3 regions of the Pseudoalteromonas sp. CF6-2 genome follow, and region 3 is predicted to be linked to each of the others. Evidence: predicted binding sites of a transcription regulator. Region 3 holds the regulator's gene; each other region holds the start of a gene.
The links. The regulator MetJ, encoded in region 3, represses methionine synthesis genes. The targets are predictions, from matches to a motif close to TAGACGTCTAGACGTCTA.

Region 1 (8,229 bases), 1.0 Mb from region 3:
ACCATGAACGGTGAGCAGGTTATTGAAAACGGCGTTATTGTAACTGATGGTAAGCATATTAAAGCGGTTGGCAGTAAAGACAGTGTTGCTATTCCTAAAGGTGCTGAGGTAATTGATGTAACCGGCAAGACGATTATGCCAGGGATTGTTGATGCGCATGCGCATGGCTCGCAAGGTAGCGATGAGATCATTCCACAGCAAAACTGGAAGAACTTAGCAGGTTTAGCGTTAGGTGTAACAACGATTCACGATCCATCAAACGACACCACTGAGATTTTTGCTGCAAGCGAAATGCAAAAAGCAGGCATGATTGTCGGCCCTCGTATTTTCTCCACGGGTACCATTTTATATGGTGCGAATATGCCAGGTTACACGTCGCATATTGATTCGTTAGAAGATGCCAAATTCCACCTTGAGCGCTTAAAGAAAGTGGGCGCGTTTAGTGTTAAATCCTATAACCAACCACGCCGTGAACAGCGCCAGCAAGTGATTGAGGCAGGTCGTGAACTTGAAATGATGGTTGTGCCAGAGGGCGGTTCACTACTGCAGCACAACTTAACCATGGTGGTTGATGGTCATACGGGTATTGAACACTCAATTCCTGTTGCCAATATCTATGATGATATTCGCCAGCTTTGGTCACAAAGTGATGTAGGTTACACACCGACACTGGGTGTCGCATACGGTGGTATTTGGGGTGAAAATTATTGGTACGATAAGACCGATGTGTGGAATCACCCACGCTTAAGTAAGTTTGTGCCAAAGAATCAGCTTTTACCTCGCTCAATGCGTCGTGTTAAGGCGCCCGATCATCACTATAATCACTTTAACAATGCCCGTGTTGCCAAAGAGCTGCAAGACTTAGGTGTTTTAGTGAACCTAGGTGCTCATGGTCAACGTGAAGGTTTAGCCGCACATTGGGAAATTTGGATGTTTGCGCAAGGTGGTATGACACCACTTGAAGCAATTCGTGCAGCAACCTTAGATCCTGCTAAATACATTGGCCTTGATAAAAATATCGGTTCACTTGAGGCGGGTAAGCTTGCCGATTTAATCGTTATTGACGGTAACCCGCTAACGAATATTCGTGATACAGATAAAATCGATTACACCATGATTAATGGTCGTTTATTTGATGCTGCAACCATGAACGAAGTGGGTGAAAAAAAACGCGAAAAGTTATATTTTGAAAAAATCTAACATAGCGAAAATCTAAACTGAAAGCGGCCATAGTGCCGCTTTTTTATTGTTTATTCATTGTTTTAAATGAGGAAACTGTTTAATTCCTACCAGTTTTGCTTGGCAGATCATACCCTCAACGAGTGTCATCAAATAGTGGCTGTACGAGTCCAGCTGCGAACTTTCCATGTTATTACACGCTGATAAGCGCAGTTTTATTAACTGCTGCACTGCCATTTTATGCTCTTTGCAGGCTTGATTAATTGGGTTGGCAGGATCAGCAAATTCGGCTGCAGTGTTAATAAATAAACAGCCATTAAAATCACCTAATTCAGTCACTTTAGAATTAAACCACGCTTCATGGCAGCTGATCAAAGCGACTTTAAATTCTTCAATAGTTGTTTGCTTGCTGGTGGCTTGCGTTAACCAATTTAAAAACCTGTTATGTCGCTCACTAAGGCACGCTAGTAATAGTTCATCTTTACTTACGAAATGGTGGTACATGGTTTTTTTAGCGACACCCGCGACACTAATAATCTCGTTTATTCCCACACTATGAATGCCTTTTTGATAAAAAAGTGACAGGGCGGTCAAAATAATATGTGTTCGTTTATCCATAACAAGATCTCAATTGGCGACTAATGATAGCTTGACAGAAGTAGACCGACTTGTCTACCATTTGCCGAGTAGACAAATCGGTCTACTTTTAGGAGGCGTTATGGAAAATAAGGTGAGTAAAGCGGCTATCGCAGGTGTAATTGCTTGTATGGCAATTTTTGTGTTGGCCTATTTACAGCAATTAGGAAATTACGGTATTTGGTTGATGGCACCATTTGGTGCAACTGCGGTGTTGGTATTTGGTGTACCACACAGCCCGCTTGCGAAAGCGAAAAATGTCATCGGAGGGCACCTTTTGACTGCATTAATTGGCGTTGTATTTGTAAATTATGTCGGTGTAGGGCCTGTTGAAATTGCTATCGCCACAGGGCTGGCAATCAGTCTCATGATGTTGACAGACACAATACATCCCGCGGCAGGGGCAAATCCAATTTTGATTATGCAATCTTTGCAAAGTTGGGATTTCTTAGTAATGCCTGTATTGATTGGCACTATTTTTATTGTGCTATTTGGTTATTTTAGTCAATGGCTATTAAATATTCAGCTGGATGAATATAAAAAAACCACTAACGAGTAGTGGTTTTTAAAATTATTAAGTGTAAGTAAATTACACAACACCACGTGGTAAACGACAATCGTGGTCTTTTTCAGCTAGGTTAACGATCCAAAGTTCTTCAGCTTTGTAACCATCATCGTTTGCTTTAACAACAGTGAATGATGCTTTTTTTGCTGTTTTAGCTGGCGCAGCGGTTTTAGTTTTGGTTTTTTTCGCTGGGGCTTTTGGTGCTTCTTCTGCCTTAGGCTCAGCTGTTTTACCAGAAGTAAGCTCTTCAGTCAGCGCTGCAACATCGGCTAGGCGCAAGTTTTTGCCACCATCGATGCTATACCAACCAGGTTTTGTAGTAATTTCAGGTTTCTTACCATTCGCTGCTTCGTATGCTGCTTCGAAGGCATTTAACACTTCTGTTTTGTCTAGTTTGCTCATCAGAGACCCTATACGTTGTAAACACAGATTAAGAATATATATTTATACCTATTTTCAGCTTACTTTTCAATTTTTTGCGATTTTCCTTTCATTTTTCGCTCATAACCGCCAAAATTTGCACAAAATAGAGGGTTGGAGAACGGTTTTATATGCAACGCAAACAATTTACTCAATTACTAAATGACATTCTTAAGCCTGAATTAATCGCTGATTTCTGCCCCAACGGTTTACAAGTTGAAGGCGCGAGCGAGGTAAAAAAAATAGTAACGGGTGTAACAGCAAGCCAAGCATTGATTGATGCAGCGATAGCCGAAAATGCAGATACAATTTTGGTACATCACGGCTACTTTTGGAAAGGGGAGTCGCAGTCAATTACGGGTATGAAAAAACGCCGTATTGCAGCGCTTTTAAAGAATGATATTAATTTATATGGCTATCATTTGCCGCTAGATATACACCCCGACATTGGTAATAACGCGCAATTGGCAAAGTTACTCGATATTGAGTTTACTGCTGGGCTTGAATCCGGTCCTAATAGTGTGCCGGTAAAAGGGCGTTTAAAAACACCATTAACGGGTGAAGAATTTGCCGACAAAATTGCCCAAGTACTCAATCGCGCACCGTTAACAAGCTTAGTTAGAGAAGAGAAAATTGACACTATTGCTTGGTGTACTGGTGGTGGGCAAGGGTATATTGATTTAGCTGCCTCGCAGGATATTGATGCTTATTTGACAGGTGAAGCATCTGAACAAACGATTCACAGCTCACGTGAACAAGGTATCGATTTTTTTGCAGCAGGTCACCATGCGACAGAGCGCTATGGCATTAAAGCTCTGGGTGAGTTATTAGCTGAGCAGCATGGTTTTGATGTCACCTTTATTGATATCGATAATCCTGTCTGATTCTATGGAGACTACTGCGCCTTTGCATCAAAGCAGTGGCGCATATTTCACGGGCCAATGGACTGAACCAGCAAGGGAGCATAAAAGCCCATGTAACCATGTCAGTTACGTGAGCTTTTATTAACGGCCGTTATTTTGTTTACAGGTATTTAAAAAGTGGCGATAAACAGGGTTATCTTTCATATTTTTTTTCATTGCTAAATACATCGGGCGTGTTAACCCTAACGCACCTAACGGAATCGATTTAATAAGCCCTTGGCTTTCATAAGGGGTCACTAACCAATCGGGCAAAGCCGCAACCCCCATACCAGCACTCACCAACTGGAAAATCAATAAGCCTTGGTCAACCGTTTTCAGCGTGCCATCGAATCGTGCATTTTGGATAAAATGTTTAAAGATATCTTGGCGTTCACGTGGAATGGGGTAAGAAATTATCGTTTCGTTTTTTAAATCCAGTGCGGTGACATAGGCTTTTTTGGCCAGTTCATGATCAGGTGAAACAATCAGTTTTAACTTAAAGTCAAATAAGTGTGCGTATTCTAATTTGTCTGGCTCACGGATATCAGAGGTGAGTACTAAGTCCAGTTCATCATTGATTAGATCAGGAATAGCGTCATAACTAAAGCCTCTTTCATAATCGACTTTAATATCTGGCCAAAAGTTGTTGAACTCTTTTATAGTCGGTAATAGCCAGTGAAAGCAAGCATGGCATTCGACACTTAAGCGCAGGTTTGAAATTGGCTGATTAAGGCTTTCTTTTAAACGGCATTTTGTCGCTTCAACACGCGGTAAAACTTCGTTTGCTAACTCCAGTAACAGCATACCTTGTGGCGTGAAGCGCACAGGCTGCGTTTTACGCTCGAAAAGTTGACAGTCTAATTTATTCTCAAGATCTTTAATTTGATGCGATAAAGCCGATTGCGTTAGAAACAACTCTCGGGCTGTATTGACCAAAGATCCTGTTTCTTTAAGGGTTGCTATGGTTTTTAAGTGTTTAATATCGATCATCTTTAAAAAATCTCATGAAAAATGTGAGTCAAACTCAGATTATGGACATAGTACGCCTACAATTATGTTTTTTCAACGTCTAGACGTCTAAAGTTTCAGAGGAATTTTACCTCATATTTACAATATACTTTTACTAAATAAATTGACAGCGTTGTCATTTATATTTTACTTAAATTATTTTTTAAATCCATGAAATTACCTCAAGTTGAAACTGAGAAAGCATCAGTTGAATTAGGTTTATCTCATCGCTAATGTTTTAGACATCTAAACAGCTAAATGGAATGGGTATGGCACAACTACATAATTTAGGCTTTCCTCGAATAGGAAAGAAACGTGAGTTAAAGTTCGCAATAGAATCTTATTGGGCAGGAAAAATAAACCAGCAAGTATTACTCGAACGAGGTAAGTCTATTCGACAAGAAAACTGGGCACTACAAGCTAATGCCGGTATTGACTTACTGCCTGTAGGTGACTTTGCTTGGTATGATCATGTTTTGAATACATCACTTTTGGTGGGAGCAATTCCAAAGCGCCACTATAGTGAGGAAGGTAACGTTGACTTAGATACACTTTTTAGAATTGCTAGAGGGCAAGCGCCTACTGGATGTCAATGTGCAGCAAGTGAGATGACAAAATGGTTTAATACAAATTATCACTATATTGTTCCTGAGTTATCGGAAGATCAAACATTCGCACTGACTTGGACTGAACTATTTGAGCATGTGCAAGAAGCTCATCAATTAGGCCACAAGGTGAAGCCTGTGATGGTTGGCCCTGTGACTTATTTACATTTGGCTAAGCCTGCAGGAAAGCCGTTTGATACGTTATCATTACTAGAAAAGCTTTTACCTGTCTATCAACAGGTATTAGCTAAGCTTGCGAAGCTGGGTGTTGAGTGGGTTCAAATAGATGAACCTGTTCTTGCCTTAGAATTAAACTCTGGCCAGCAAAAAGCACTTAAAACAAGTTTTGCGACGCTCTCAGGACAAGGTGTGAAGTTACTACTTGCCAGTTATTTTGACTCAGTAAATGATTATGTTGCCGATATAGCTAATTACCCTGTAGACGGTGTGCATTTTGATTGTGTTGCAGGAAATGTCGATATATCAAAGCTTGATACCTTAATCACACAGCAACAGGTACTTTCACTGGGTATTATTGACGGTCGTAATATATGGCGCAGTGATTTAACGCAAAAGTATTCTGTATTGCACGCGTTAGCTAAAAAAAGAGGCGATAACCTGTGGCTTGCGCCATCTTGTTCGTTGCTTCATACACCTGTCGATTTAGACCAAGAGCAGCAATTAGAGGGGGAAATAAAATCGTGGCTTGCTTTTGCCAAACAAAAAGGCGAAGAGTTACAACTATTGCGTAATGCGCTTAACACAGGGCAAACACAGTTGCTGTATGATTACAGTGAGCCAGTTAAGAAACGTTTAATATCAGCGAGAGTTAATAATCAAGATGTGCAAAACCGTCTGAGTACACTAACTAACAAAGATGCTAAACGGTCTAGTCCATTCTCCGTTCGAATAGCCAAACAGCAAAGCGCACTTGGGCTACCTTTACTACCGACCACCACGATAGGATCTTTCCCGCAAACTCAATCGATACGTAAAGCACGTAAAGAATTTAAAGCGGGGGTTTTGCCTGCTGCTGAGTATCGTCAGCAGATGGAAGCAGAAATTCGCTATGCTGTTGAAGAGCAAGAGGCGTTACAGCTCGATGTTTTGGTGCATGGTGAGGCAGAGCGTAACGATATGGTTGAGTACTTTGCGGAGTTTTTGCAAGGCTTTGCATTCACCCAATTTGGGTGGGTACAAAGTTATGGAACGCGTTGTGTAAAACCCCCGATTATTTGGGGCGATGTGTCGAGAGAGCAATCTATGACAGTTGAATGGACGCGCTATGCACAATCTCTAACAACGAAGAAAATGAAAGGCATGCTAACGGGTCCGGTGACTATTCTATTTTGGTCATTTATCCGTGATGATTTAGATAAACCTACCATTGCTAAGCAGATAGCATTAGCGCTTCGTGATGAGGTTGTCGATTTAGAGCAAGCTGGTATAAAGATAATTCAAATCGATGAGCCCGCTTTTAGAGAGGGTATACCATTAAAATCAAGTGACTGGCAATCGTACTTGGACTGGGCTGCTTATGCGTTTCGTGTTTGTGCATCGAAAGTGGCAGATGAAACACAAATTCATACTCATATGTGTTATGCGGAGTTTAACGACGTCATAGCGGGTATTGCAGACATGGATGCAGATGTCATCACGATAGAAACATCTCGTTCAAATATGGAGCTATTAAAAGCATTTGAGGATTTTGATTATCCGAATGATATCGGGCCAGGGGTGTATGATATTCACAGCCCAAATATCCCCGATATTGCTTGGATTAAGAACTTAATTCACAAAGCGGCTAAAAAAGTGCCAGTAGAGAGGCTCTGGGTCAACCCTGACTGCGGTCTAAAAACCCGCGGTTGGGAAGAAACACGCTTAGCATTACAAAATATGGTTAATGCCGCTAAAGAGTTACGCCGAGAGTTAGGCTAACCTCATAAACATACTAAGCCTAAGTAACTCTTAGGCTTTAAAGACCATTTAGAATTATTTTTTCAGCTTCACTGGCTGGCATAGGTTTGGCCTTTAAAAAGCCTTGGCCAAACTTACATTGTGTTTGTTTTAAAATGTTTAATTGTTGCTCTGTTTCAATTCCCTCCGCCACTACATCCAGTTTTAATGATTGGGCTAATGAAAGAATAGCGTCAACAAGTGGGTTATGCTCTTTCCTTAAATGATCAATAAAGCTTTTATCAATTTTTAAAATATGAATGGGCAGTTGATGTAAATAACCAAGTGCAGAGTAACCTGTACCAAAATCATCTAAACATAGTTTGACTTCAAGCGGAGCAAGGCCTTCTATTATTTTTGTTGCCAACTCTAGGTTACCAATTAAGCCTGATTCTGTTATTTCTAAACATAAAGAGCCCAGTGGTAATTGATACTTTTTATATAAGTCATGTATCTGACTCACAAAGTCGAGGCTTGCAAAATGCCTAGATGACACATTGACAGTGACACGTAAAAAAGGTGTTCCTTGTTTATGCCAAGCGAATATCTGCTTTGCGGCAAGTTCTAATAAGTGCAAATCAAGATTAATAATCTGCCCTGTGTCCTCAGCGATCGGAATAAAATCATTGGGGGCCACTAAACCTTTGCTAGGGTGATGCCATCTAACAAGCGCTTCAAAACCAACAACTTCATTACTTTGAATAGTAAAAATAGGCTGGTAGTAAAGTTCAAAGTCGTTATGCTCAATGCCATGTTGTAAGTCATTTTCAATATCTGCATGTGACTTTAATTTTTTGCGCATTGTGTTATTGAAAAATTTGACTTGTCCGCGACCTGAAGATTTTGCTTCGTACATAGCTGCATCAGCATGTTGCAGTAACTTATAAGCCTTGTCTTTTTCACTTGTACAAAATGCAACACCGATACTCGTTGAAGCTTGCAATAGGTGACCATCGAT
Region 2 (8,229 bases), 460 kb from region 3:
TTAGAATTAGATGACGTTTAAATTAATATTTTCGCACCTAAGTTTAATGAGATATTTACTTTTCATATTAAGCACTTTTTTATTTGGCTGCAGTTCAAGTAATAATACTTTGCATAATAATGATTTGCTCGATTCCTTCAATAAATATAAATCCCTGTACGGCACCCCTAGAGAGCAAACTTTACTAAAAAAAGAGCTCTGGGAGGCTTTAGTGGAAGCAAGATCCATAACTGATAAAACAGCATTTGTTGATCCTCTAGCAAAATTCCCCATAGAAATTACCAAAATAATTGATACTAAAGAGTCAATTGATGATAAAGATGGGTGTTTATTAGTAAGCGGTACCAATACTAGCGGAGTCCCTCTTGATTACTACATTTCGTTTAATCAAGAAGACAATCGTTGGATAATAAATGAGGTTACCGTCAAGTATTTTCTCGATGGTTCTGAGCAATACCTTGAAAAAGCGGTGTGTGATGAACAAGAAAGAATGAATTTATGGCTTGAATCAATGGAGAGTAGAGATAACTCATAACAACGAAAGTGATTAAACGAGATGAAGTTACGGAAAAGCTTTACAAAGTTTAACCCCATCCGTTAGAAGAATTAACCTGATGCATCGTACGAGATTTAAAGTACGAAAGTTTAAGTTAGGTACTTAGCCTTATTCGCAATTAAGTATCGCTTTAGAGTATCGGCTTCTAGCACCACTCCCTCAAATTAAGACTTTATCATGCAAATCTAAGCACAATAAAAAAGCCGAGTATTTACATACTCGGCTGTTTACTATTCTGGCTCGTAGCCTAAGTTCGGTGATAGCCAACGCTCAGCTTCGGCAAGAGTCATGTTGGTACGCTTAGCGTAATCTTCAACCTGATCTTGTTGAATTTGCGCCACTGCGTAGTATTTCGCTTCAGGATGAGAGAAATACCAACCTGATACCGCCGCCCCAGGCCACATTGCGTATGAACTGGTTAGCTTCATGCCGATACGCTGCTCGGTATCAAGTAACTGCCAGATTTTCTTTTTCTCAGTATGTTCAGGGCAAGCAGGATAACCTGGCGCTGGGCGAATACCTTGGTAGTTTTCACGAATAAGTTCATCGTTCGATAGGTTTTCATCTACCGCATAGCCCCAATACTCTTTACGCACTTGCTCATGCAAATATTCAGCAAACGCTTCTGCTAAACGGTCAGCAACGGCTTTAACCATAATCTTATTGTAATCATCTTGCTTAGCATCGAAGGCATCAGCAAGGTCATCTTCTTCAAGACCACCGGTAACCGCAAACGCACCAAAGTAATCAGGGGTGCCTTTAGGCGCTATATAATCAGCTAAACAGTAGTTAGCAAAGTCGGTTTTTTCAGTTTGCTGACGTAAATGACACGATGTAGTTAAAAGCGTTGTACGCGACTCATCGGTGTAAATCTCAATGTCATCCCCTACTCTATTTGCTGGGAATAAACCAATGACACCAAGTGGTTGTAACGCACCTGATTGCTCAAGCTCATCAAGCATTGCATTAGCATCAGCGAATAAGCTTTTAGCCTGTTCACCAACAATTTCATCTTCAAGAATACGTGGGTACTTACCAGCGATTGACCACGTCATGAAATAAGGTGTCCAGTCGATGTACTGTCTTAACGTCGCAATCGAAACATCTTTAAACTCAGTCACACCCAGCTTTTTCGGCACAGGTGGCGTGTAGTTGTCCCAATCAAGTTTGACTGCGTTGTCGCGAGCACGCTGTAAAGTAACGGGTTTTGAGCGAGGCTTTTTACGTGCTTGTTGTTCACGTACTTTTTCATACTCAGCCTTGGTTTTCTCTAAAAATGCCGGTTTTAACTCTTTCGACAATAAATTAGAAACCACACCCACTGCGCGGCTGGCGTTATTGACGTAAACCACACCTTTATCATACTGAGGCTCAATTTTAACCGCGGTATGCGCTTTCGAGGTTGTTGCACCGCCAATCAGTAGCGGTAATTCAAAACCACGACGGGTCATTTCTTTCGCCACATGCACCATTTCATCAAGCGATGGGGTAATCAGCCCTGATAAACCAATAATGTCGGCTTTTTCGTCAATGGCGGTTTGCAAGATTTTCTCTGCCGGCACCATAACACCAAGGTCGATAACCTCGTAGTTATTACACTGCAGTACAACGCCTACGATATTCTTACCAATGTCGTGTACGTCGCCCTTAACGGTTGCCATAACCACTTTACCGTTGGTTGCGCCCTCTTCTTTTTCGGCTTCAATGAAAGGGTCAAGATAGGCAACGGCGCGCTTCATTACACGAGCAGATTTAACAACCTGCGGTAAGAACATTTTACCCGCGCCGAATAAGTCGCCTACTACGTTCATGCCGTCCATAAGCGGGCCTTCGATCACTTCGATAGGCTTAGCTTTGCTCTTACGGCACTCTTCAGTATCTTCGTCAATATACTCGGTAATGCCTTTTACTAACGCATGTTCAAGGCGCTTTTCAACAGGCCAAGTACGCCACTCTAAATCTTCAACTTTTTCTGCTTGCGCCATACCTGAGTATTTTGGTGCAAGTTCAACAAGTCGCTCACCAGCACCTGGGTCGGTATTGAGGATCACATCTTCCACTGCTTTGCGCAGCTCTTCGGGGATATCGTCGTAAACCGCTAATTGGCCAGCATTTACAATGCCCATATCCATACCCGCTTTAATCGCGTGATATAAAAACACTGAGTGAATCGCTTCACGTACTGGGTTATTACCACGGAACGAGAACGACACATTCGATACACCGCCCGACACTTTACAGTGCGGTAAGCCTTGCTTAATTCGACGCGTACCTTCGATAAACTCAACCGCGTAGTTATCGTGCTCTTCAATGCCCGTTGCAACAGCAAAAATGTTCGGGTCAAAAATAATGTCTTCTGGCGGAAAGCCAATATCTTCAACAAGAATTTTGTAGCTACGCTGACAAATCTCGAACTTACGATCAGCGGTTTCAGCTTGCCCGGTTTCATCAAACGCCATAACCACCGCAGCAGCACCAAAGCGCTTAATTAGCTTAGCTTGGCGAATAAATGGCTCTTCACCTTCTTTAAGTGAAATTGAGTTAACAATGGCTTTGCCTTGAATACATTTTAAGCCCGCTTCAATCACGTCCCATTTAGATGAGTCAACCATGATAGGTACTTTTGAGATATCAGGCTCTGAGGCAATTAAGTTTAAAAACTTTACCATCGCAGCTTTTGAGTCCAACATGGCTTCATCCATGTTGATATCAATCACTTGCGCGCCATTTTCAACTTGTTCACGGGCAACATCGAGAGCGGTCTCGTAATCTTCTTCCATGATCAAGCGCTTAAACTTAGCCGAGCCTGTTACATTGGTACGCTCACCGACGTTAGTAAATACAGCAATTTGGTCAGTCATGTCGGTTTCCTAGTTTAAGTTACACGCTTCAAGGCCCGATAAGCGCATACGCACTTCAAGCTCAGGTAATTGGCGCGGTTTAACACCTTCAAGGCCTTTCGCAAACGCCTTAATATGAGCCGGTGTGGTGCCACAACAACCACCTACAATGTTGATAAAGCCAGACTTGCCCCAATCGATAATTTCTTTGGCCATCTCAGGGGCTTCTAAATCATATTCACCAAACTCATTCGGTAAACCCGCATTTGGATGCACCGAGGTAAAGGTTTCACAAACGCGCGATAGCTCTTCAACATATTGACGCAGTAAGTCAGGGCCAAGGGCGCAGTTAAGGCCGATTGAGAGCGGTTTAATATGGCGAATTGAGTTATAAAATGCTTCGGTGGTTTGTCCTGATAAAGTACGACCAGAGGCATCGGTAATGGTGCCTGAGATCATCACAGGTAAACTACGACCTGCTTGCTCGAATGCTTCCTCTACGGCAAACGAAGCCGCTTTTGCATTTAGCGTATCAAAGATAGTTTCAATCAAAATAAGGTCTGCACCGCCTTCCATAAGTGCAAGTGTTGACTCAACATACGCAGCCACCAGCTTATCAAAGTTGATATTACGATAACCTGGGTCGTTTACATCTGGTGAAATCGAACAGGTTTTTGACGTTGGCCCAAGTACACCGGCTACATAACGCGGTTTGCTTGGATTTTTTGCTTCAAACTCATCACACACACCGCGTGCAAGTTTCGCTGACTCGAGGTTGATTTCGCGGCTAAGACTCGCCATATCGTAATCTTCCATCGAAATAGTCGTGGCATTAAAGGTATTCGTTTCGATGATATCGGCACCGGCTTCTAAGTAAGCACGGTGAATATCAGCAATGATTTTTGGCTGAGTTAGACTTAATAAATCGTTATTGCCTTTAATAAGTACATGCCAATCTTTAAAGCGCTCACCGCGATAATCCTGTTCTTCTAATTTATGTTCTTGGATCATGGTGCCCATCGCGCCATCGAGGATTAAGATTCGCTGTTTTAGCGCCTCGGTTAATTGTTCGCGTTTATTCACTGCATTACTCGGCATAGTTGTTAGTCCTTACGTCTTGGCTAACTAAGTTAATATCATACGGTGTAGTTTGGTACACATAATAGTTTAACCAATTCGAAAACAATAAAAAGGCATGACTTTGCCACGTTTTCGACGGTTCGTTGTCTGGGTTATCGTCAGGGAAGTAGTTTTCTGGCTTAGGCGCATCCGCTGATTTTTCTTGGTCACGCAAATACTCCCCTTTTAAGGTATGCGCATCGTACTCTGGATGACCAGTAATATACACTTGGCTGCCTGATTTATTTTTAATTAAGTAGGCACCTACTCGCTCAGAACCAGCTAACACTACGAGCTCGTCGCAGGCAGTGATCTTGTCGATATCAATATGACCATAGCGAGAGTGTGGCACTAAAAAGGTATCATCAAAACCACGGGTAAGTGCTGCATGGTCAAAGTAACTTTTATGGGTAAATACCCCGCTCAGTTTATTTGGTTTAAGTTCACGCTTAAGGCCATAGTGATGATAAAGCCCCGCATGGGCCGCCCAACACGAAAACAACGTCGACGTAACATGCTGCTCTGCCCAATCTAAAATAACTTTTAGTTCATCCCAGTAAGCAACTTCGTCATACTCTAAATGAGCAAGCGGCGCGCCTGTTATGATCATGGCATCGTAGTTATTATCTTTCACTTCTGAAAAATAACGATAAAACGTATCCATGTGCTGCTCAGAGTTACTACTGGTGCGGTGAGTATCTAAGCGCAACAGCTCAACATTAACTTGCAGCGGTGAGTTAGCGAGCAAACGAATAAACTGCACTTCGGTTTCAACTTTGTTTGGCATTAAGTTTAAGATGGCCAAACGCATTGGGCGTATTTCTTGCGTTTTCGCGCGACTTTTTGGCATTACAAACACGTTTTCTTGACGTAACTTTGCAATAGCAGGCAATTCATCTTTTACTGTAATGGGCATAGCTGGCTCCGAGCATACTTATCTGACTGCTAATTATGAACGGATAGTTAGAAATTTCAACCTCTAGATGTTTAGATGTCCAAATGAAGTGATATTTCTGAGTGGCCATTAATTAAAATGTATGACTCTTTGAGTAAATAACACCTTGATATTAAGCCTATCATAAACGCTGAATTCTGTATTTTGAGGTAGTTTGGGTATACAATACTTGCTGTTAATTTTTATTATAAATTGAAGGCTTCTTTCATGGTGTTACCAGACAAGTTTATATTCTCGATGAGTCGAGTATCTAAGGTTGTGCCACCTAAGCGCACTATCTTAAAAGATATTTCTTTACACTTTTTCCCAGGCGCAAAAATTGGTGTGCTAGGTCTAAACGGTGCAGGTAAATCAACGTTACTTCGCATTATGGCCGGTGTTGACCAAGACTTTGAAGGTGAAGCTCGCCCTCAACCAGGCACTAAAATCGGTTACTTACCGCAAGAACCGCAGCTAGACGAGAACAAAACAGTTCGCGAAACAGTAGAAGAAGCAGTAAGCGAAGTTAAAAATGCACTGAATCGCTTAGATGAAGTATACAACGAGTATGCAATGGATGGTGCTGACTTCGATGCACTTGCGAAAGAGCAAGGTGAACTTGAAGCTATCATCCAAGCACACGATGGTCACAATATCGACAACGTGTTAGAACGTGCAGCTGATGCATTACGTTTACCACCTTGGGATGCAAAAATTGAACACCTTTCGGGTGGTGAGCGACGCCGTGTTGCGATCTGTCGTTTACTACTTGAAAAACCAGATATGCTAATTCTTGATGAACCAACCAACCACTTAGATGCTGAGTCAGTTGCTTGGTTAGAGCGCTTCTTACACGACTACGAAGGTACCGTGGTAGCTGTAACCCACGACCGTTACTTCTTAGATAACGTAGCAGGTTGGATTTTAGAGCTTGACCGTGGTGAAGGTATTCCTTGGGAAGGTAATTACTCATCGTGGCTTGAACAAAAAGATTTACGTTTACAACAAGAGCAGAAATCTGAAAAAGCACGTCAAAAATCAATCGCGCAAGAACTTGAATGGGTGCGTTCAAACCCGAAAGGCCGTCAAGCTAAGTCTAAAGCACGTATGGCACAGTTCTCTGAGCTACAGCAAAACGATTACCAAAAGCGTAACGAAACGAATGAGCTATTCATTCCACCTGGTCCGCGCTTAGGTGACCAAGTTATCGAAGTGAAAGGTCTGAAGAAGAGCTTTGGCGATCGCGTATTAATCGATGACTTAAACTTTGCAATGCCAAAAGGCGCTATCGTAGGTATTATCGGTGCCAATGGTGCGGGTAAATCAACCCTATTCAAAATGCTAAGTGGTGAAGAAACGCCAGATAGCGGTGAGATCCTTGTGGGTGATACTGTTGAGCTTGCAACCGTTGATCAGTTCCGTGGTGACATGGACGAAAGCAACACGGTTTTCCAAGAAATCTCTAACGGTCAAGACGTATTAAAAATTGGTAACTTTGAATTCCCAAGCCGTGCCTATGTTGGCCGCTTTAACTTTAAAGGTAACGACCAACAAAAATTCGTTAAAGACTTATCAGGTGGTGAGCGCAACCGCTTACACCTAGCTAAGCTATTAAAAGCAGGTGGTAACGTATTACTACTGGATGAGCCAACCAATGACCTAGACGTTGAAACACTACGTGCACTTGAGAACGCTATTTTAGAGTTCCCTGGCTGTGTGATGTGTATCTCGCATGACCGTTGGTTCCTTGACCGTATTGCTACACATATTCTTGATTACCGTGACGAAGGCCAAATTAACTTCTTCGATGGTAACTACACAGAATATGAAGAGTGGTTGAAGAAAACCTTAGGCGCAGAAGCGGCGCAACCTAAGCGTATTAAATACAAAAAAATAGGTTAATTGATACTTAAGCTATCATTATCAGAGCCCTGCACACGCAGGGCTTTTTATTTTGAAAGAAAAATGTTTGCATTTAGTTCTTATTAAAGTACCAACTTTAAAAAAGAACTAATCTCATGAAACACCTGCTAGCACTTATTCTACTCTTCTCATGCTTTATAAATAGCACCTTTGCATCTGAACTTGAAAACCCCATACAACTTCCTCCTCTCACGCTTGAAATGGCTGATGGGAGCCAGCTTAAAACGGCTGAATTACTTGGCACGCCTTATATTCTTCACTTTTGGGCAACGTGGTGCCCATACTGTAAAAAGCTTCAACCTGGACTTGAGAAAATTCATCAACAATATAAACGTCACGGCCTTCGCGTGATAGGTGTTAGCTTTCGTGAAGACGATGATGCAACACCTCAACAATCTTTAATAAACAGAGGGCATCATTTTAAAACAGCAATAAAGGCAGATCTGATTGCGCAACAACTTGGCGTAAAAGGAACACCCACAACGCTTTTTATCAATAAACAAGGCCAAGTTATTTGGCTAACCACCACATCAGACCCTGACGATAAAAAACTTCATGACAATGCCGCCAAACTCGTGAGTGATTGACTATACTCTAAGCTTAAGCATCGCTAAGGGTTATTATGAAAAATCGTCGTAAGTATTCGCGTATCTTGTTTTCTACACCAGCAACATTGGTTATGAATGAACACACATACAATTGTGAATTACTCGATATATCTTTAAATGGGGCACTGATAAGCCTTCCTGATAAGCTCTTGGCTGATAAAAATGCGCTGGCAGAACTTACTTTCTCGCTGCCAGAAAGCCAAATCACTATTAATATGTCTGTTGAAATCAGGCATATTGAGCCGTTTC
Region 3 (8,229 bases):
GTTCGCAACTGCTTGATACCGCTCGGCTGAGCTTAGGCTTGAGCCACCAAATTTATGAACAATATTAACCATTTCTTCTACCACAATGCCGTATGTGCAGGCGTTAACTTAAACGATGTATTTTGCTGATTAGTTGGCTGTACTTGAGCGGCTTTAGGTTGGCCCGCTTGTAAGCCTTCGCCTGGTTTAACTTGATTGAAAACACGTTCCAGATCAGCAATTAAGTCGTTAATATCTTCAATACCGACAGAAATACGAATGAGTGTATCGCCCACACCTGCCTCAAGGCGTGCTTTAGGATCCATGCCAGCATGAGTCATTGTCGCAGGATGGCAAATAAGGCTCTCAACCCCACCCAATGACTCTGCAAGGCTAAACTCTTTTAAGCTTGTTAAAAACGCAGCAGCGTCATTAATATCACCTTTAATATCAAAGCTAACCATACCACCAAAGCCACGTTGCTGCGCTTTAGCGAGCTCATGCTGAGGATGAGAAGCAAGACCAGGGTAATAAACCTGACTAACAAAAGGCGAATTTTCTAAATACTGAGCGATTGCAAACGCATTCTCTTGGTGTTGTTTTAGACGCACATTTAATGTTCGCAAACCACGAAGGGTTAAATAACTATCGAATGGTGCACCGGTAATACCAATGTTATTTGCCCACCAAGCTAGTTCATCACCAAGCTCTTGTGTTGCGGCAATCACTGCACCACCTACTACATCTGAGTGACCATTTATATACTTAGTCGTTGAATGTACGACGATATCTACACCAAACTGAATTGGATTTTGGAGTGCTGGTGATAAGAACGTATTATCGGCAGCAACTAAAGCTCCACATTGCTTAGCAATTGAGGTGATCGCTTTAATATCAGTTAAACGCAAAATTGGATTACTGGGTGTCTCTATCCAGATAAGCTTTGGTTTGATTGCTAAAATTTCTTGATGATTTTCACTGTTGGTTAAATCTAACACTTTTAGCTTCAATAACCCGCGCTTTTCTAATGATGTGAATAAACGGTAACTGCCACCATAGCAGTCATGCGGGATCACTAAAGTGTCGTCACTATTTAAAAGCTGTGTTGCTAAATGCACCGCAGACATACCCGTTGCTGTAATAATGCCTTTTGCACCGCCTTCAAGTTCAGCCAGTGTTTCAGCCAAAATATCACGATTCGGATTACCACTGCGTCCGTAGTCATACTGACGTTTAGTATCAAAATCAGCAAATGAATAGGTGGTTGATAAATAGATAGGTGGAACGACAGCACCATGATGTTTGTCAGCTTCGATACCATGACGAACAGCTATCGTCGCTTTATTTTTTTCACTCATTTCATCACCTACTCATTAATTGGATGTTTAGACGTCTAAAAGGTTAGATGATCAATTATGAGAAGTCAAAGCATTTGTGGCTGACATAAAGAAGTTTATACATTTACACGACTAGATGGCTAAATAACTAGTATTTGACTATCTTTTTTAAAGAGATAAAATTTCCGCATCTTTGCGCTGTGAAAAAGGCGTGAACTACTTATAACCGAGGCAACGAAATTACTTATGGCTAAATGGAACGGTGAATACATTCACCCATACGCAGAACACGGTAAAAAATCAGAACAAGTTAAAAAGATTACCGTATCAATTCCGCTAAATGTACTAAAAGTATTAACAGATGAACGCACTCGTCGTCAGATCAACAACCTACGACATGCGACAAATAGTGAGCTTCTATGCGAAGCTTTTCTACATGCTTTTACAGGTCAGCCATTACCAAATGATGACGACTTACGCAAAGACAACCCAGAAAAAGTCCCTGAAGAAGTGAAAAAGATCATGCTTGAAATGGGATTAGATATCCCTGTACTTGATTCTGAATGAGCCATCGGATAGACGCCGATTCACAGGTATAAAAAAACTCAGCTAAGGCTGAGTTTTTTATTAGCGTAAATAAATTTAACGCATGTAATCTTCTGGCATTTCGATTTGCGCAACGCCCGACTCAACCGCCGCTTCTGCAACAGCACGCGCGATACGTGGTAATAAACGCGGGTCCATTGGCTTCGGAATGATGTACTCGGCACCAAACTCAAGTGATTCAACGCCAGCCGCTGTTAATACTTCGCTTGGTACTGGCTCTTTGGCAATACCACGAATAGCATGCACAGCTGCAATTTTCATTTCATCATTAATTGCCGTTGCACGCACATCAAGCGCACCGCGGAAAATAAACGGGAAACAAAGCACGTTATTTACTTGGTTAGGAAAATCTGAACGACCCGTTGCCATAATTAAATCATTGCGCGCACTGTGTGCAACTTCTGGGGCAATCTCAGGATCTGGGTTTGAACACGCAAACACCACTGGCTTGTCTGCCATTAGCTTTAAGTCATCCGCCGTCAATAAATCTGGCCCAGATACACCTACAAATACATCCGCATCAGCAATAACGTCTTGTAATGTACGTTTATCAGTGTTGTTAGCAAACAACTGCTTATATTCGTTTAAATCATCGCGGCGAGTATGGATCACACCTTTACGGTCAAGCATATAGATATGCTCACGTAATGCACCACACTTAATTAACAGCTCCATACAAGCAACAGCTGCCGCACCAGCTCCTAAACATACGATAATGGCATCTTCGATATCCTTACCTTGTACTTCAAGGGCATTAAGCATACCGGCAGCAGTAACAATAGCTGTACCATGTTGGTCATCGTGGAAAACTGGAATATCGCAGCGCTCGATAAGCGCTTTTTCAATTTCAAAACATTCTGGTGCTTTAATATCTTCTAGGTTGATGCCGCCAAACGTATCAGCGATGTTTGCAACCGTATTGATGAAATCTTCTGTAGTGCGATGTTTTACTTCAATATCGATTGAATCAAGGCCAGCAAAACGTTTGAATAGTAATGCTTTACCTTCCATGACAGGTTTTGATGCAAGAGGGCCTAAGTTACCCAAACCTAAAATTGCGGTACCGTTTGAAATCACCGCAACCATGTTACCTTTACCAGTATATTTGTAGGCATTTGCTGGATCAGCAGCGATTTCACGAACTGGTTCAGCCACACCTGGGCTATAAGCTAAAGCGAGATCGTTAACCGTTTCGGCCGGCTTGGTTAGTTCAACACTAATTTTACCTGGAACGGGGTGAGCGTGGTAATGTAATGCTTGTTCACGGAAATCTGACATAACGCGATAGTATCCTGCAAAAAAGTTAAAAAGTGAGAGAGCTTGCATCAGTACGATACCTGTAATGTATAAAAATTCCAAGTATTATCAGGTCTATCCTGTTATATGCTATATCGCTTAATTTAAAAGGATTTACCCACAACTTCTGTGCATAGTTGCGATTAATCAGACATAAAAATTCACCTATTTATGACCTTTTAAGCACCTGTTTTTGTATTTTATATGCACGAACACTGCAAATAACCGAAATTAGTTCCAAATGACCATTTCGACGACATTGCCTGCATTTACTTACAAAGTTATTTAAATTTATTACTTTTTGTAACTTTTGGAATCATTTATACATCTCAGAATATAGCGAAGGGATTGCACTTTGTCTGCAAAATTAGCGACATAATGAGCATAACAAGCAAAAATAGTTATATGGGAAGTGAGTGAAAACAGCAGGTTCGGCATAGCGTCTAACATCATGCTTTGTTAATTTCAGGTATAAAAAAAGCACCCTAAGGTGCTTTTTTTAACTAAACAGCAGACATTACTTCTTGCTGCTAAGTGCACCGAAGCGCTTGTTGAAACGATCAACACGGCCGCCAGTGTCTAAAATCTTTTGCTTACCAGTGTAAAACGGGTGACACTCAGAACATACGTCTAAGTGGATGTCTTTACATAAAGTAGAGCTAGTTTCGAATTTGTTACCACATGAACAAGTTGCAGTGATAGCTTCGTACTTAGGGTGAATACCTTCTTTCATAGGGAACCTCTAGTTAAGGCCGCATCGCTCTCCAAACCCGTAGTCTGGCACCATACGTCGTTAATACAATTAATAGGCCGCGTATTTTATAGGCCAATACGCTCTGCGACAAGCTTTAAATGCATCTTTCGCTAAAAAAATAAACAGACGGCGCTTGACCTAGCATTTGTTGGTAGGTTTTTACGACTATTTTTAGTACATTATCTGTCTGTTCTTGTTTTCGTTGAGCCACCATGCACTTTGTAGAAGTTGCCATAAAAGTCCCTTTACCGCGTACCTTCGATTATAAAGTTGAACCGCTGTTGCATAACATTGAATTGCAGCCGGGCATGCGTGTTCTTGTGCCATTCGGCCCACAAAAAAAAGTAGCGGTCATACTTGCCACGAAAACAAGTACTGACATCCCTAAAGAGAAGATAAAAGCCATCATAGAGGTGATTGACGAAGCCCCGATTTTATCCAAACGTCATTTAGAGCTATTAAAGTTTACAGCTCGCTACTACTGCTATCCTTTAGGTGAGACCATACATACTGCACTGCCCGCTGCTTTAAGACAAGGTGAATGCCCTGACAAAACCAGCATTAATATGGTTGAGTTAACTGAAAAAGGGGCAAAGCTCCCCTCTTTACGGGCGAAAACGCAACTCAACTTATTAAAGCAACTTGCGCAGTCGGGTAAGTCATCGTTAACCGAATTAAAAGCGCTCGGTTTTAATAAAAAAACAATTGATAGCCTGCTAGAGAAAGCGCTAATCAAACAATTTATTGAGCATGACAATCAATGGCAGCAACACGCACCAACAGTGAGTAAAAAACCGGCTCTCAATAAAGAACAAGCTGTCGCTTGTACTACCATTAACCAAGCCCATGGGTTTGCAAGCTTTCTACTCGAAGGGGTGACTGGCAGCGGCAAAACGGAAGTTTACTTACAATGCCTTGAAGAAATATTAAAAAAAGGCCAACAAGCTTTGGTTTTGGTTCCTGAAATAGGTCTAACCCCACAAACCGTCAATCGTTTTCGTCGTCGCTTTCCTGATACGCCCATTATGCTATGGCATTCGGCACTCACTGATAACGAGCGCCTACAAACATGGCGCTTTTGTGAAAAAGGCAGTTGTGCGATAGTTATCGGCACACGTTCGAGTATATTTTTACCTTTTTCATCACTAGGCATGATCATTGTTGATGAAGAGCATGACAGCTCATTTAAACAGCAAGATACACTACGCTACCATGCGCGAGATCTTGCCGCTTACAGAGCCTTCCAACATAATATTCCATTGATACTCGGCAGCGCGACACCTGCATTAGAAACCTTGCATAAGGCGATTACTAATAAATATCAGCTACTTAGTTTAACACAGCGAGCACAAACCAGCACCGATAATCAGTTTCAACTATTGGACATGAAAGGACAACCTGAGCAAGCTGGCATCGCTCATGCCAGTCTTGCTTATATGCGCCAACATTTAGAGCGTGGCAAGCAAGTTATGGTATTTTTAAATCGCCGTGGTTTTTCACCTACGCTTATATGCCATGAATGCGGCTGGCTAAGTGAGTGCTCACGTTGTAGTACCAGCGCAACATTTCATAAAGCCATTGGCCAAATGATTTGTCACCACTGTGGTGAACAACATACCGTGCCTCATCAGTGCCCTGATTGTGGCAGTACGCAGATCTTTCCAAACGGTAAAGGCACTGAGCAAATCGAAGAGTTTTTAACGCAAACCTTTCCCGATATTCCTATTAGCCGTATCGACCGTGATTCAACACGCCGTAAAGGTAGCCTAGAAAAAGCCCTCGATGACATCAACCAAGGCGGCGCTCGTATTTTAGTTGGCACGCAAATGTTGGCAAAAGGCCACCATTTTGCCGATGTTAGTTTAGTACTGATTTTAGATGTCGATAGTGGCCTCTATTCATGTGATTTTCGTGCCACTGAGCATTTAGCGCAACTTGTAACACAAGTAGCAGGCCGTGCTGGACGTAGTGGTGAGCCTGGGCACGTGTTATTGCAGACGCACTTTCCTGAGCACCCGCTACTGCAAGACCTTGTTAATAATGGCTACCAAGACTTTGCGCGTTACGCCTTGACTGAGCGAGAAGATGCCCTGCTTCCCCCCATTACGAATATGGCGATTGTGCGTGCTGAAGGACATAACATAAATCAAGTTATGGATTTTTTAACTGATTTGGTTCCTGTACAGAGTGTATCTGGTATACAATTGCTCGGCCCGATCCCCGCGCCACTGGAACGTGTGGCGGGTAAGTATCGGTTCCAATTACATATTCAAGCGCAGGAGCGTTCCCACTTACACCAGTATTTAGCGCAAATGGTTGACTATATTAGTACCAGTAAACTTGCGCAAAAGGTGCGGTGGAGCTTAGACGTTGATCCTATAGATATGATTTAAAGGCCAATAGAGAATCATGGCACAACACGATTACATAAATAAAAAACCATCGAATCGAAATAATAAAAAGCAGGCACCCGCAAAAAAACCTTTTCCAGTTGCATTAGTGCTCCTTGCTATTATTCTTGTGGGCTGCTTTGGCTATGGTTTGTGGTACATAAAGCACAATGCTGATCCTGCACTTGTTGAGCAGCAAGCCAATCCGACTAAAGCGGAAGAAAAGGTGATTCCAAAACCTAAACCGCCTGAGTTTATAAAAGAAATAAAAGAGCATGAAGTTCAAGTTGAAGTAAAAGAGCTTGAACAAAAAGGCCCATACGTTATGCAATGTGGCTCGTTTAGAACACTAGAACAAGCACAAACCCTAAAAGCAAAAATAGCATTTGCAGGCCTTGTTGCAGAAGCTAAGCGCGTCGAAGGAAGTAATGGCGTATGGTACAAAGTGCGCTTGGGGCCCTATAAAACCAAACGCCAAGCAGAAAGTGACAAAAATAAACTGAAACGCATCAAAATAATGGGCTGCGGTATTTGGCTTTGGACTTGATTTTAGTTCATTCACCCATATAAACACCTCATCAATCGCTTTTTACGAGCGGCTCTGCCGCTCGAAGATGAGGAAAAACATGACCACTATTGTAAGTGTACGCCGCGACGACAAGGTCGTTATTGGTGGCGATGGCCAAGTTTCACTTGGTAATACCGTAATGAAGGGCAACGCCCGTAAAGTTCGACGCCTTTATAATGGCAAAGTAATCGCTGGATTTGCTGGCGGTACTGCTGATGCCTTCACTCTATTCGAACGTTTTGAAAGTAAATTAGAAATGCATCAAGGTAACCTCACTAAGGCTGCCGTTGAGATGGCTAAAGACTGGCGCAGTGATCGCGCCCTTAGAAAGCTTGAAGCTCTGCTTGCAGTCGCAGATAAAACCGCCTCATTAATTATCACGGGTAATGGCGATGTTGTGCAGCCTGAAAATGACCTTATTGCTATTGGTAGCGGTGGTAACTTCGCACAATCAGCAGCCACTGCACTACTGGAAAATACCGATTTAAGTGCTCGTGAAATTGTCGAAAAAAGCCTGACAATTGCTGGCAATATCTGCGTATTTACGAATAACTATCAAACCATTGAAGAATTGTAATAGGAACTGCTATGTCTGAGATGACGCCAAGAGAAATCGTTCACGAGCTTGATCAACATATTATTGGCCAAGCAAAAGCTAAAAAAGCAGTTTCAATCGCGCTACGTAACCGCTGGCGCCGTATGCAACTGAGCGATGATTTACGTACCGAAGTAACACCAAAAAACATTTTAATGATTGGTCCTACAGGTGTGGGTAAAACTGAAATTGCTCGCCGCCTTGCAAAACTTGCTAATGCCCCTTTCATTAAAGTGGAAGCAACTAAGTTCACCGAAGTGGGCTATGTTGGTAAAGAAGTTGAGACGATCATCCGTGATTTAGTTGATATTTCGATTAAAATGACACGTGAACAACAAACTAAGAAATTCAAATATCGCGCTGAAGAAGCGGCAGAAGAGCGTATTTTAGATGCTTTATTGCCACCAGCACGCGATACATTTGGTGAGTCAAAAACAGAAGAGAACTCTTCTACTCGTCAATCTTTCCGTAAAAAATTACGTGAAGGTCAGCTAGACGATAAAGAAATTGATATCGATGTTGCACAAGCACAGCCTAATGTTGAGATTATGGCACCGCCTGGTATGGAAGAAATGACCAACCAGCTACAGAGCATGTTCCAAAATATGGGTGGCGACAAGCGCAGCAAGCGTAAGCTAAAAATTAAAGAAGCATTTAAGCTACTAGTTGAAGAAGAAGCAGCAAAACTGGTTAACCCTGAAGAG

Region 1: metE (5-methyltetrahydropteroyltriglutamate--homocysteine S-methyltransferase) is a predicted target of MetJ. The motif match lies at 4,765-4,782, and genes of this name have one in related genera.
Region 2: metA (homoserine O-succinyltransferase) is a predicted target of MetJ. The motif match lies at 5,496-5,513, and genes of this name have one in related genera.

The regions. Positions count from the first base shown of each region.
Region 1 covers NZ_CP091442.1:1,400,200-1,408,428, forward strand. Annotated here, with positions in the region: gene L3Q70_RS06495 (amidohydrolase family protein) at 1-1,200, shown strand, start outside; gene L3Q70_RS06500 (TetR/AcrR family transcriptional regulator) at 1,255-1,797, opposite strand; gene L3Q70_RS06505 (HPP family protein) at 1,898-2,374, shown strand; gene L3Q70_RS06510 (hypothetical protein) at 2,405-2,782, opposite strand; gene L3Q70_RS06515 (Nif3-like dinuclear metal center hexameric protein) at 2,932-3,684, shown strand; gene L3Q70_RS06520 (LysR substrate-binding domain-containing protein) at 3,805-4,692, opposite strand; gene metE (5-methyltetrahydropteroyltriglutamate--homocysteine S-methyltransferase) at 4,980-7,253, shown strand; gene L3Q70_RS06530 (EAL domain-containing protein) at 7,291-8,229, opposite strand, start outside.
Region 2 covers NZ_CP091442.1:860,678-868,906, reverse strand. Annotated here, with positions in the region: gene L3Q70_RS04040 (hypothetical protein) at 11-535, shown strand; gene metH (methionine synthase) at 787-3,417, opposite strand; gene L3Q70_RS04030 (homocysteine S-methyltransferase family protein) at 3,427-4,494, opposite strand; gene metA (homoserine O-succinyltransferase) at 4,484-5,431, opposite strand; gene ettA (energy-dependent translational throttle protein EttA) at 5,678-7,351, shown strand; gene L3Q70_RS04015 (TlpA disulfide reductase family protein) at 7,468-7,959, shown strand; gene L3Q70_RS04010 (PilZ domain-containing protein) at 7,995-8,229, shown strand, end outside.
Region 3 covers NZ_CP091442.1:404,383-412,611, reverse strand. Annotated here, with positions in the region: gene metL (bifunctional aspartate kinase/homoserine dehydrogenase II) at 1-72, opposite strand, end outside; gene metB (cystathionine gamma-synthase) at 78-1,337, opposite strand; gene metJ (met regulon transcriptional regulator MetJ) at 1,563-1,883, shown strand; gene L3Q70_RS01970 (malic enzyme-like NAD(P)-binding protein) at 1,959-3,200, opposite strand; gene rpmE (50S ribosomal protein L31) at 3,736-3,951, opposite strand; gene priA (primosomal protein N') at 4,185-6,365, shown strand; gene L3Q70_RS01955 (SPOR domain-containing protein) at 6,382-6,909, shown strand; gene hslV (ATP-dependent protease subunit HslV) at 6,989-7,507, shown strand; gene hslU (HslU--HslV peptidase ATPase subunit) at 7,519-8,229, shown strand, end outside.